DNA from 3 places in the Neisseria sp. P0021.S007 genome. Region 3 is predicted to be linked to each of the others. Evidence: predicted binding sites of a transcription regulator. Region 3 holds the regulator's gene; each other region holds the start of a gene.
The links. Region 3 encodes FNR, which switches genes on or off when oxygen is low (the NO sensors DNR and NnrR bind a similar motif). Its sites were predicted from a motif close to TTGATNNNNATCAA; they were not measured.
Positions count from the first base shown of each region.

Region 1: ACTHUR_RS03125 (cytochrome-c peroxidase) is a predicted target of FNR. The motif match lies at 1,847-1,860, and genes of this name have one in related genera.
Region 2: gnd (decarboxylating NADP(+)-dependent phosphogluconate dehydrogenase) is a predicted target of FNR. The motif match lies at 2,723-2,736, and genes of this name have one in related genera.

Region 1 covers NZ_JBQCXA010000002.1:21,663-25,769, forward strand. The annotation lists gene efeO (iron uptake system protein EfeO) at 1-720, opposite strand, end outside; gene efeU (iron uptake transporter permease EfeU) at 733-1,557, opposite strand; gene ACTHUR_RS03125 (cytochrome-c peroxidase) at 1,953-3,128, shown strand; gene ACTHUR_RS03130 (FKBP-type peptidyl-prolyl cis-trans isomerase) at 3,267-3,596, shown strand; gene ACTHUR_RS03135 (BolA family protein) at 3,723-3,971, shown strand; gene ACTHUR_RS03140 (methyltransferase) at 4,039-4,107, opposite strand, start outside.
Region 2 covers NZ_JBQCXA010000002.1:40,267-44,373, forward strand. The annotation lists gene ACTHUR_RS03230 (D-2-hydroxyacid dehydrogenase) at 1-834, shown strand, start outside; gene gnd (decarboxylating NADP(+)-dependent phosphogluconate dehydrogenase) at 1,030-2,478, opposite strand; gene ggt (gamma-glutamyltransferase) at 2,961-4,107, shown strand, end outside.
Region 3 covers NZ_JBQCXA010000004.1:97,353-101,459, reverse strand. The annotation lists gene ACTHUR_RS07020 (OmpA family protein) at 1-125, opposite strand, end outside; gene ACTHUR_RS07015 (CysB family HTH-type transcriptional regulator) at 568-1,518, shown strand; gene fnr (fumarate/nitrate reduction transcriptional regulator Fnr) at 1,605-2,339, opposite strand; gene hemN (oxygen-independent coproporphyrinogen III oxidase) at 2,502-3,923, shown strand; gene ACTHUR_RS07000 (hypothetical protein) at 4,055-4,107, shown strand, end outside.

The DNA.
Region 1 (4,107 bases), on a different contig from region 3:
TTTTTCTACCCAAAGGGCGTGTTCGATACGGTGGAAGCCGGTAAATCCGGCATCTTTCGCACCGTCTTTGAAGTCGTCTTCACGCGCATCGATGACGGGGTCGAGTTCGCTGAAAAGCTCGGCAATCGGTTCGATACGTTCGTAATGGACGCGGGTGGCGGCAAACAGGGATTTGGCCTTTTCAATGTCGCCGGCTTTAACGGCTTCGGTAAAGGTTTTGGTTTTCGCCACCAGCTCTTTAACCTCGCCTTGAACGTAAGCTTTATAGTCGGCGAGCGGTTGGGACAGTTTTTCCAAATCCGCTTCGTTGGCAGTGTCTTTGAAGCCGCTGTCGGTAACAATCAGCTTACCGCGCGGATTTGTCAACAGGCCGCAAGTCATTTCGTATTCGCCCGGCAGTAGGGTAACGGTCATTTTGTCGGATAAACCCGGGGCGATGTTTTCACGCTCGTCCACCACCATCACGCCTTTCAGGATTTCCCATTCCAGCTTGCGGCCGCTGTCGTTTTTAATGTTGAACACGACTTGGCCGCTGGGGACGGTCAATTCCATCGGTTCGCAGGCAGTATCGTTCACACCGATATTGACCGAACCGTCGGCATTGGCGGCAGCGGATGCGCCTGAAGCGGCAGGCGCGGCTTTTTCGGCTTCAGGCGGCTGACACGCGGTCAAACCCAGAGCCAGCATTACAGACAAAGCAGTCAGATTGAATTTTTTCATTTTACTTCCTTCTTATTTAGTTAACGTTTTTGCTGGCGCACTGCCGCGCAAAAACCAAATCATGACGGGAACCAGATACAGCAGCCAAATCAGGACTTCGCCTTCGGTCGGGTGGTCGGTATAGCCGAAGAAACCGCCGAGCAGCACGCCTAAAGGGCTGTCTTCATGCAAATATTTCGATGTGTCGAAAGCAATATCCTGCATCACATTCCATACGCCGGCCTCATGCAGCGCGCGAAATGAACCGGCCAACAGACCGGCCGCTACCACAATCAAAAACGCGCCCGTCCAACGGAAAAACTTCGCCAAGTTCAGGCGCATACCGCCCTGATAAATCAGCGTACCGATGACAACCGCCACCAACAGACCCAACACCGCGCCTATCGGCATAGACCACGTCGGGCTTTGCTGGAACACGGCCAGCAGGAAAAACACACTCTCCAAACCTTCGCGCGCCACAGCCAAAAACGCCATGCCGACCAAGGCCCAACCCTGGCCGCTGCCGCGGTTTAAGGCCGACTGAACAGAATCCTGAAGATGCTGTTTCATCGAACGCGCGGCCTTCTTCATCCACAAAATCATGTACGTCAGCATCGCCACAGCCACCAGGCCGATGGCGCCGACCACCAATTCCTGTTCTTTTTGCGGAATCTCGCCGGTAGCGGAATGAATGCCGTAACCAATACCCAAACACATGACCGAAGCCAAAAACACGCCCAGCCAAACCTTCGGCATCAGCTCGCTGTGTCCCGACTGTTTCAAAAAACTGGCAACAATGCCGACGATCAGGGCGGCTTCGATGCCCTCGCGCAGCATAATCAATAAAGCAATCAGCATAAAAAACTCTAAAGTGAAATGTTCATTTGTTAACGCATTTATAACGCTTTATGCTTAATAACGCAAATTATTTTTATTTTTTAATAACCCCATATTTATTAAGATTTTTTAAAATAAAATAACGGACGTAATCAATAAAAACTAAAAGGCCGTCTGAATAAGGCCGTCTGAATTTTATTTTTTCAGACGGCCTTAATTTATCTAAGCAATTGTAAATAAATAATAAAAAAGTTCCATAGTATAAATTTCCCTATCAGTGATATTTTCAGAATTTATCAAATTTAAAAGGTTGATTTACAACAAAAATTAAAACCGCCTTATCTTTTATAGTTGGCATATTGCTGGTGCAATCAGCAATCCATGACATAACAAACGCATAACAAAGGAACCCTCCTATGCCACGTTTAAAACTCCACCAAATCGCTTTGGCTTTGGCCGTTTCTGCCGCGCTGACCGCCTGCGGCGAGAAAACGGCTCAAACAACCGAAACCCCTCAAGCGGCTTCTGCCGCGAGCGCTGCCGATGCTGCCGCAAGCACCGCCGCTGTTTCGGCCCCTCAAAATTCCGCCGATGTTTCTGCCGAAGACAAAGCCCTGTTGGAACGCGCGCAAACCGTGTTCAAACCTTTGCCTGATGCGGCCGAAATGCAAAAAATCCGTCCGTTTACCGAAGAGCAGGTCAAACTCGGCCAACAACTTTGGTACGAAACCCGCCTGTCCAAAGGCAACACCGTCAGCTGTAACTCCTGCCACAACTTGGCAACTGCTGGCGTAGACAACATGCCGACCAGCGCGGGCCACAAAAGCCAATTCGGCGCCCGTAACCCCCCGACTGCCCTGAATGCCGCCTTGTTGGGAAGCCAATTCTGGGACGGCCGTGCCGCCGATGTGGAAGAACAAGCCGGCGGCCCATTGCTCAACCCGGTTGAAATGGCCAACGCGACCGAAGCCGATGCCGCCGCCAAAATCGCCGGTATCCCTGAATACCAAGAAAAATTCAAAGCCGCATTCCCTGAAGACGGCGCGGTTTCCTTTAAAAACATCACCACTGCATTGGGCGCGTTTGAACGTACCCTGCTGACTCCGACCCGTTGGGACGACTACCTGAAAGGCAACGTATCTGCCCTGAGCGAACAAGAACGCAAAGGCGTACGCGCATTTATGGACAACGGCTGTATCGCTTGTCACAACGGCGTCAACTTGGGCGGTACCATGTTCCAAAAATTCGGTTTGGTGGATGGTCCTTACTGGAAACACATCGACGATCCTAAACACGACAAAGGCCGTGCGGACGTAACCAAAAAAGCCGAAGACGAATTCTTCTTCCGTGTTCCCGGCTTGAGAAACGTTGAACGTACCTATCCATACTTCCACAACGGCAGCGTTTGGGAATTGGATAAAGCCGTCAACATCATGGCGAAAGCTCAATTGGGTAAAACCCTGGCTCCGGAAGACACTGAAAACATCGTTGCCTTCTTGAAAGCCCTTTCCGGCAATGTTCCGGAGTCTGCCCGAACCATGCCTGAGCTGCCCGTCTCCCACGATGTCAAATCCCAACCTGACAACAAATAAGGGTTAGCATAAAACAAGGCCGTCTGAAAATCCGTTTCAGACGGCCTTTTTGCTGCCGGCCATATGGGCAGCTTTGTTTCACGATTGCGCACAATATGGTAATCTTGAGCCGATTTTCACCATACATCCGAAAGGAACATCATGAGCCTGATTATTGAAGACTTGCAAGAAGGCCACGGCAAAGAAGCCGTCAAAGGCAAAGAAATCACCGTACATTACACCGGCTGGTTGGAAGACGGTACCAAATTCGACTCCAGCCTCGACCGCCGTCAACCGCTGACCATCACTCTGGGCGTCGGCCAAGTGATTAAAGGCTGGGACGAAGGCTTCGGCGGCATGAAAGAAGGCGGCAAACGCAAGCTGACCATTCCTTCCGAAATGGGCTACGGCGCACACGGTGCCGGCGGCGTGATTCCTCCGCACGCGACTTTGATTTTTGAAGTCGAGCTGCTGAAAGTGTACGAATAAGCATTTGACGCTTCAAAAGACCGAGGCCGTCTGAAACCCGAAGTTTGGTTTTTCAGACGGCCTGTTTTTATCAAGATTCGGTATAATGCCCTCTTTTACAAGCAAACCATTTCCCAAGGAACCCCCATGCTTTTACCCGAACAAGTCAAAACCCTGATTGAAGGCGTTACCCCTTGCGAACACGTCGAAGTCGAAGGCGACGGCCATCACTTCTTCGCCGTAATCGTTTCCTCCTCATTTGAAGGCAAAGCCCGCCTCGCCCGCCACCGCCTGATTAAAGACGGTCTCAAGCCGCAACTCGAAAGCAACGAATTGCACGCGCTGTCGATTTCCGTTGCCGCCACGCCGGCCGAATGGGCGGCCAAACAGGCTTAATTCGGAATCAAACAAAAGGCCGTCTGAAACTTCAGACGGCCTTTTTGCATTCAAACCCAAGCAGCCCTCAGCTTCCGGCCTGCATCTGTTTTTTCGGGAAAAACTGCACCACGTTCTCTCCTTGCGGCAACACCAA
Region 2 (4,107 bases), on a different contig from region 3:
GCGCGCATACGGGGTGCGGACATCATCATTACCAACAAAGTCGTGATTTCCGCCGAACACATCGCCGCCAACCCGCAGCTCAAACTGATTGCGCTAGCCGCGACGGGCGTCAACAATGTGGACGTTGAGGCCGCCAAACAAAATGGTACGGCAGTGTGCAATATCCGCGCTTACGGCAATGAATCCGTGGCGGAACACGCGTTTATGATGATGATTACCCTGATGCGCAACCTGCCTGCCTACCAGCGCGACGTTGCGGCAGGCTTGTGGGAAAACTCGCCGTTTTTCTGCTACCTCGGCGCACCGATGCGCGATTTGAACGGCAAAACGCTGGCGATTTTCGGTCGCGGCAATATCGGTAAAACACTGGCAACTTATGCTCAGGCTTTCAAAATGAATGTCGTGTTCGCCGAACATAAAAATGCCCAAAGCGTCCGCGACGGCTATGTTTCCTTTGACGAAGCCATCCGCTCCGCCGATGTCGTGTCGCTTAATTGTCCACTCACACCGCAAACGGCAAACATGATAGGCGAAGCCGAATTGCAACAAATGAAACCCGGCGCCATCCTCATCAACTGCGGGCGCGGCGGCTTGGTCGATGAAGCCGCTTTGGTTGCGGCGTTGAAATACGGCCAAATCGGCGGTGCAGGTTTTGACGTGTTGACACAAGAGCCGCCGCGCGACGGCAACCCTCTGCTGAAAGCCCGACTGCCCAACCTCATCGTCACGCCACACATTGCATGGGCAAGCCAAGAAGCCGCAAACCGCCTGTTTGACATCCTTTTGGATAACATCAACCGCTTCGTGGCCGGCAATCCGCAAAATCTGGTTTAATCTATGGAAAACCTGTTGATAAGGTTGTGAACAATTTTAAAGGCCGTCTGAAATATTCAGACGGCCTTTATTTATCTTTATTTATTTCATAAAGTTATCTATCAAGTAGATTAAATCATTTCATTCTTCATTGTGGATAACCCTATAAAAAGGCCGTCTGAAATACTCAGACGGCCTTTTGTTTGCCCGGGCAAATTAAATATCGTATGTGGTTGAAGCGGTATCGCCGCCCTTGCCTGTCCAGTTGGTATGGAAAAACTCGCCGCGCGGTTTGTCGGTACGCTCGTAAGTGTGCGCGCCGAAGTAGTCGCGTTGGGCTTGCAGCAGGTTGGCGGGCAGACGCTCGGAAGTGTAGCCGTCAAGGAAGGTAATTGCGGAAGCCATGCAAGGCATCGGAATACCGCACTCAATCGCTTTGGCCACCACTTTACGCCATGCAGGCAGACAAATTTCCAATACGCCTTTGAAATAAGGATCGGAACCCAAGAAGACCAAATCAGGATTGGCCTCGTATGCGTCGCGGATGTTGCCCAAGAACGCGCTGCGGATAATGCAGCCTTCGCGCCACAAGAGGGCAGTATTGCCGTAATTCAATGCCCAATCGTTGTTTTCGCTGGCTTCGCGGATCAGCATAAAGCCTTGTGCATAAGAAATGATTTTGGATGCCAACAGGGCTTGGCGTAGGGCTTCGACCCATGCGGCTTTGTCGCCTTCAATCGGGGTAATGGTTTTGCCAAACAGGCTGTTTGCTTGGGTGCGTTGGTCTTTAAACGCGGACACGCAACGTGCAAATACGGCTTCGGAAATCAGGGTCAACGGGATACCCAAATCGAGGGCATTGATGCCGGTCCATTTACCTGTACCTTTTTGACCTGCGGTATCGAGGATTTTTTCGACCAAAGGTTCGCCGTTTTCATCTCTGTAACCCAAAATCGCGGCGGTAATTTCGACCAGATAAGAATCCAGTTCGGTTTTGTTCCACTCGTTGAAGATTTGGTGCATTTCGTCATAAGACAGGCCCAAACCGTCTTTCATGAATTGGTACGCTTCGCAAATCAACTGCATGTCGCCGTATTCGATGCCGTTGTGCACCATTTTGACGAAGTGGCCCGCACCGTCACGGCCGACCCAGTCGCAGCAAGGTTCGCCTTGAGGCGTTTTGGCGGAGATGGCTTGGAAAATCGGTTTGACGGCAGGCCATGCGGCTTCATCGCCGCCGGGCATGATAGAAGGACCGTGACGCGCGCCTTCTTCACCGCCGGATACACCGGCACCGATAAAGCGGATACCTTTTGCCGCCAGCTCGTGGGTGCGGCGGGTGGAATCGGGATAGTTGGCGTTGCCGCCGTCAATAATAATGTCGCCTTGGTCCAAAAGCGGGACAAGTTGCTCGATAAAGTCGTCCACAACAGAACCAGCGCGTACCATCATCATGATTTTGCGTGGTTTTTCTAATTTATTAACCAGATCTTGCAGTGAATATGCACCGATAATATTGGTATTTTTGGCTGCGCCGTTTAAAAAATCATCTACTTTGCTAGTCGTCCGGTTGTATGCGACAACTTTAAAGCCGTTGTCGTTCATGTTGAGAATCAGGTTTTGCCCCATTACGGCAAGGCCGATTACGCCAATGTCGCCTTTCATTTTGTGAAACTCCGTTATTGATTAATTTTATCTAGCGTAACTCTAGCTGATTTACACGTTTTTAACAATCCTTAACTTTTTAATTTTTTGAAAAGATGCCTTTACGTTTCAGACGGCCTTTGCCTTTAGGAAAATAAACTATAATTTAGATTTTAAATAATAAATAGAAGATGATATTGAGTGCTGCTACAGATTGTTGATAACTTTGATTACAAAAAATTTTCAAATACTTAGCTAATATTTTTTGATGAGGATAAAGTAAGGTCGGCCTTGTTTGCAGATGTGGATAAAATTTTCCTGCCGCTCCATTCTGTGGGTAACTTTTTGCCTGTGCACAATCTTAGCTTGTTTTATACTTCTCCAATTGGAACTGATTGACTAGAGAAATAGTCAAATGGTTTTTTATTTCAAGCTATTTTCATATTTCCTTTTATTTAAGCTGGGAAAAGGCCGTCTGAAAATATGTCAATAAGGGTGTGCATATGAAGTTTTCCTTTAGTATTAAACTGTTATCCGTTTTGATTTTGGCCGCTTGTGCGCAACAGCCGGTTCAAAAGCCCCAAGTTTCCCTGCCCTCTGTATCTGTGGACAACCATGCGCCGGAGCAAGGAACAGGTCTGACGGAGCAGAAATTAATCCGCGCCAAACATTATATGGCGGCGTCTGCCAATCCGCTGGCAACTGAAGCCGGTTATGAAATTTTGAAGCGCGACGGCAGTGCGATAGATGCGATGATTGCCATGCAGACAACTTTGGGACTGGTTGAGCCGCAGTCTTCCGGATTGGGCGGCGGTGCGTTTTTGGTGTATTGGGACAATAAGGCGAAAAAGCTGACGACGTTTGATGCCCGTGAAACGGCGCCGAAAGCGGCAACGCCGGGGCTTTTCTTGGACGAAAACGGCAAACCGATGGGCTTTATGAAAGCAGTGGTCGGCGGCCGTTCGGTCGGTGTGCCGGGGATTCCAAAGCTGCTCGAAGATGTCCACAAGCGTTACGGCAAATTACCGTGGGCAAGTTTGTTTGAGAAACCGATTACTTTGGCGGAACAAGGTTTTGCTGTTTCTCCGCGTATGGCGAAATCCATCGAGCAAAATTTGGAACCCTTGCAACGTTATCCGCAAACCGCCGCTTACTTCCTGCCTGACGGCAAACCTTTGGCTGCGGGAACGGTGTTGAAAAACCCTGAATTTGCGCGTTCCGTACGTCTATTGGCGGAAAAAGGCAGTGCGCCGTTTTATCAGGGAATGCAGGCGCAGAATATTGTTCGTGCCGTTACCAGTGCTGTGGATAATCCTGGCAAAATCAGCATGGCGGATTTGAAAAACTATCAAGTTATCGAGCGTAAGCCGGTTTGTGCGCCGTATCGTGAATATGAAGTTTGCGGCATGGGCGCGCCAAGTTCCGGCGCAATCGCTTTGGGGCAGATTTTGGGCGTATTGCAGAATCAGGATATGAAAGCGTTGGGATCGGAAAATATCCACAGTTGGCGCTGGATAGGCGATGCGTCGCGGATTGCTTTTGCCGACCGTGATTATTATGTCGGCGATCCCAAGTTTGTAAACGTTCCGACCCGTGCCATGATTTCTCAAGCTTATTTGAAACCGCGTGCCGAAGAAATCCGCAAGGCTG
Region 3 (4,107 bases):
CGGACGATTTCTTGAGATTGGCTGCTTACGGTGTAACCGTGTTTGGTGTGCGCTTCGCTGGCCATAGCGGTGCCAGAGGCAACCAAGGCAACGAACAATGCGCTTAATTTCAGCTGTTTGGTCATTTTATTCCCTCATCAAATTGTTATGCGGCGGACTAGGAAAGCAACCGCTGCAAAGTACCAATATACAGGCCGCAGTATCAAAACAGCGGCAAATCGGATATATCAGGTTGCACTATAAAGAAGCGCAAGGCAAACTGTCAATACTCGATGCCTTCAAACAATCATGAAGTGCCTGCTTCCTAGTAGTTAATCATGCCGAAAAATCAATCTTGTGTCATTAATTTAGGGCAAAATCAGACAATTCACCTACCTAAAGTTGTACAAAAACAACAAAACCCCTTTCCCTCTTCTTTCCTGAATTTCCTGTTTTCATATCATTAAAAGATATTTTCATTAAAAACAACCATTTTCAAAACTCGGGGCAAAACTGGGCAAAATATGTTAAATTACATGCCGTTTGTCGCACAAAATCCACAATAACAACGTATTCGGTACTGCTACCATGAAACTGCAACAATTACGTTACGCCCTTGAAGTTTACCGGCACAATCTGAATGTCTCTGAAGCCGCCGATGCGCTTTTCACATCCCAGCCCGGCATTTCCAAACAAATCCGCCTGCTTGAAGAAGAATTGGGTATCCAAATTTTTATCCGCAGCGGCAAGCGTGTGGTTTCCGTTTCGCAACCGGGCAAAGCCGTGTTAGAAATTTCGGAACGAATTTTGCGCGATGTACAAAACATTAAAAATATCGGCAGCGAGTTTACCGATCATGACAGCGGTTCGCTGACCATCGCGACAACGCATACCCAGGCGCGTTATGCCTTGCCCAAAATCGTTGCGGAATTTGTCAAAAACTACCCTAAGGTCAATTTGACCATCAAACAAGGCAGCCCTTCTGCGATTGCGCAAATGGTCAGCAGCGGCGAAGCAGATTTAGCAATTATTACCGAACAGATTGATGATCATCCTGAGTTAGGCAAGCTGCCCTGCTACGAATGGAACCATGCCGTGATTGTTCCGCATGACCACCCTCTTTTGGACTGCCGCAATCCTTTAAGCCTTGAAGATTTGGCTTCTTTTCCGCTGGTTACTTACGAATTTGCTTTTAATTCCGGCAGCAGCATTGCGCGTACATTTAATAAAGCGCATATTGAGCAACCTGATGTTGCCTTATCGGCTGCCGATACAGATGTATTGAAGACGTATGTCCGCTTAGGCTTGGGCGTTGGTTTGATGGCCAAAATGGCGTACGATCCCGTTGTCGATCAAGATTTACAGCTTATTGATGCGGCACACTTATTTGAACCGTCGCCCACTTGGATAGCCTTACGCTCGGATACTTACCTGCGCGGTTACGCGTATGACTTTATCCAGATGTTTGCACCGAAACTGACCAGAGAAGTAGTCGACCGCATTCTGTACACGCCGGTTGTTGAAGATTTTTCAATTTAATACCTGACTATCACTTGCGTAACTTAACAATTATTCTTTAATTCTTGTTAAAAAGGCCGTCTGAAATATTTCAGACGGCCTAAGATTCAGATAGCGTGCGAACAACCAGAAACCATTTTCTTCAAGGTTGTCGCATCTAAGATTTTGATGTGCTTGTGTTCAACCGAAATCAAGCCTTCATGATGGAATTTAGACAAGGTGCGGCTGACTGTTTCCAGCTTCAGCCCCAAATAGCTGCCGATTTCCTCACGCGACATCCGCAAGATAAAATCATTGGCGGCGAAGCCTCGTGAATAGAGACGCTGAGACAGGTTGAGCAAGAATGCTGCCAATCGCTCTTCAGCGCGCATATTGCCCAAAAGCAGCATAACGCCCTGATCTCGAACAATTTCGCGACTCATTAAGCGGAAAAAGTGAGAGCGGAGGCTGGGAATATCCTGACCGAGTTCTTCAATGTGTGTAAACGGAAGCTCGCATACCTCGCTGTCTTCCAAAGCCACAGCATCACAGCTGTGAATATGGGAACAAATCCCATCCATACCGATCAGCTCGCCCGACATAAAAAAGCCGGTTACCTGGTCTCGTCCATCTTGGCTGGCGACTGTTGTCTTAAAGAAGCCCGCACGGATGGCAAACAAAGAGGTAAATGGCTCGCCGGCACGGAACAGGTATTCACCTTTTTTCAGACGGCGGCTTTGACGGATAACCGCGTCTAATTGTGAAAATTCGTTAGGCATCAGTCCGACAGGCAAACACAGCTCGCGTAAAGAACATGTGGAACACAAGGTTTTCATTTGATGTGTTGCATTGTGTGTGGCCATAACGCACCTTTAATTTGCTTAGTTCTCTCAATCCCTGATGAAGCCGAATAACTATTGACCCATGTCAAAGTTGGCATATCATTATGAGGCATTCTACCAAACTATCGAAATTTTGACTAAAATTTTCCCTAATTTCCTTACTTCATACTACAAGCCCCGACCATGAAAATCATCCCTATCTCAAATAACACTAACACAAACAATGAATTACCGGAATTCGACCGCGAATTGATTGCCAGTTTGCCATCAAGCGGTCCACGTTATACATCCTATCCGACCGCCGACCGCTTCCATGAAGGCTTTAAAGAAGCCGAATATATCCAAGCTTTAAACCTGCGTAACATGGGCGCGCTCAACAAACCCCTTTCACTCTACATCCACATCCCCTTCTGCAATACCATCTGCTACTACTGCGGCTGCAACAAAATCATTACCAAAGACAAAAGCCGTGCCGATGCCTATATCCAGTATCTGGAAAAAGAAATGGAGTTGCTGGCACCGCATTTAGGCGGACGACACCAGCTTGCGCAACTCCACTTCGGCGGCGGCACGCCGACATTCCTAAGCGACGACCAACTCGAACGCGTCTTCGAAATGATCCGCAAATACTTCCAGCTCATCCCCAACGGCGAATACTCCATCGAAATCGACCCGCGCAAAGTCAGCCGCAAAACCGTCCTCAAACTGGGCAAACTCGGTTTCAACCGCATGAGTGTCGGCATTCAAGACTTCGATCCTAAAGTGCAGGCAGCCGTCAACCGTATCCAAAGTTACGAAGAAACCAAAGAAGTCATCGATGCCGCCCGCGAAGCAGGGTTCAAATCCGTCAGTGTCGATTTGATTTACGGCCTGCCGCACCAAAACACCGAAAGCATCAAAACCACCATCGACACGGTCTTGTCGCTTGACCCTGACCGCCTCGCCCTCTACCACTACGCCCACCTGCCGCATATCTTCAAACCGCAACGCCGTATCGACACCAATGTCGTTCCCGGCAGCGAAGAAAAACTCGATATGCTGCAATATTGCGTCCAAACCCTGACTGAGCGCGGCTACGTTTTCATTGGCATGGACCACTTTGCCAAACCTGACGACGAACTCTCCATCGCCCTCAAAGAAGGCTTCCTGCAACGCAACTTCCAAGGCTACTCAACCTATGCCGACTGCGATTTGGTAGCGATCGGTGTGTCCTCTATCGGCAAAATCGGCAGCACCTACTCCCAAAACGAGCGCGACATCGATGCCTATTACGCCGCTCTTGATGCCGGACATCTGCCGATTATGCGCGGCTACCAGCTTGATCAAGACGATATCCTGCGCCGCAACATTATTCAGGATTTAATGTGCCGCTTCTCGCTTGATTATCAAATTTACGAAAGCGTGTTCGGCATTCCGTTTAGCCGCTATTTTGCAGCCGAACTGGAAGATATGAAGCAACTTGAAACCCTCGGCCTGGTCCGTCTCAAACCGCACAGCCTGACCGTGACACCGAAGGGCCGTTTCCTGATCCGCAACATCGCCATGGTGTTCGACTACCATTTGCGCCATAAAGAAACCAAAGCCAAATACTCGCAAACCGTATAAACAGGAATGGAAAAGGTCGTCTAAAAATTTTCAGACGACCTTTGTTTTTATTTTCAATACTTTCGGGTAACATAAAACCATATTTTCCGCTTTATCAGAATTCAAAGTTAATTTGTATAGGCGCGTATCCTATGGTTACCGAACAGCAAAACGATATCCTCAGCATCAATCAAGTACAGCTTCT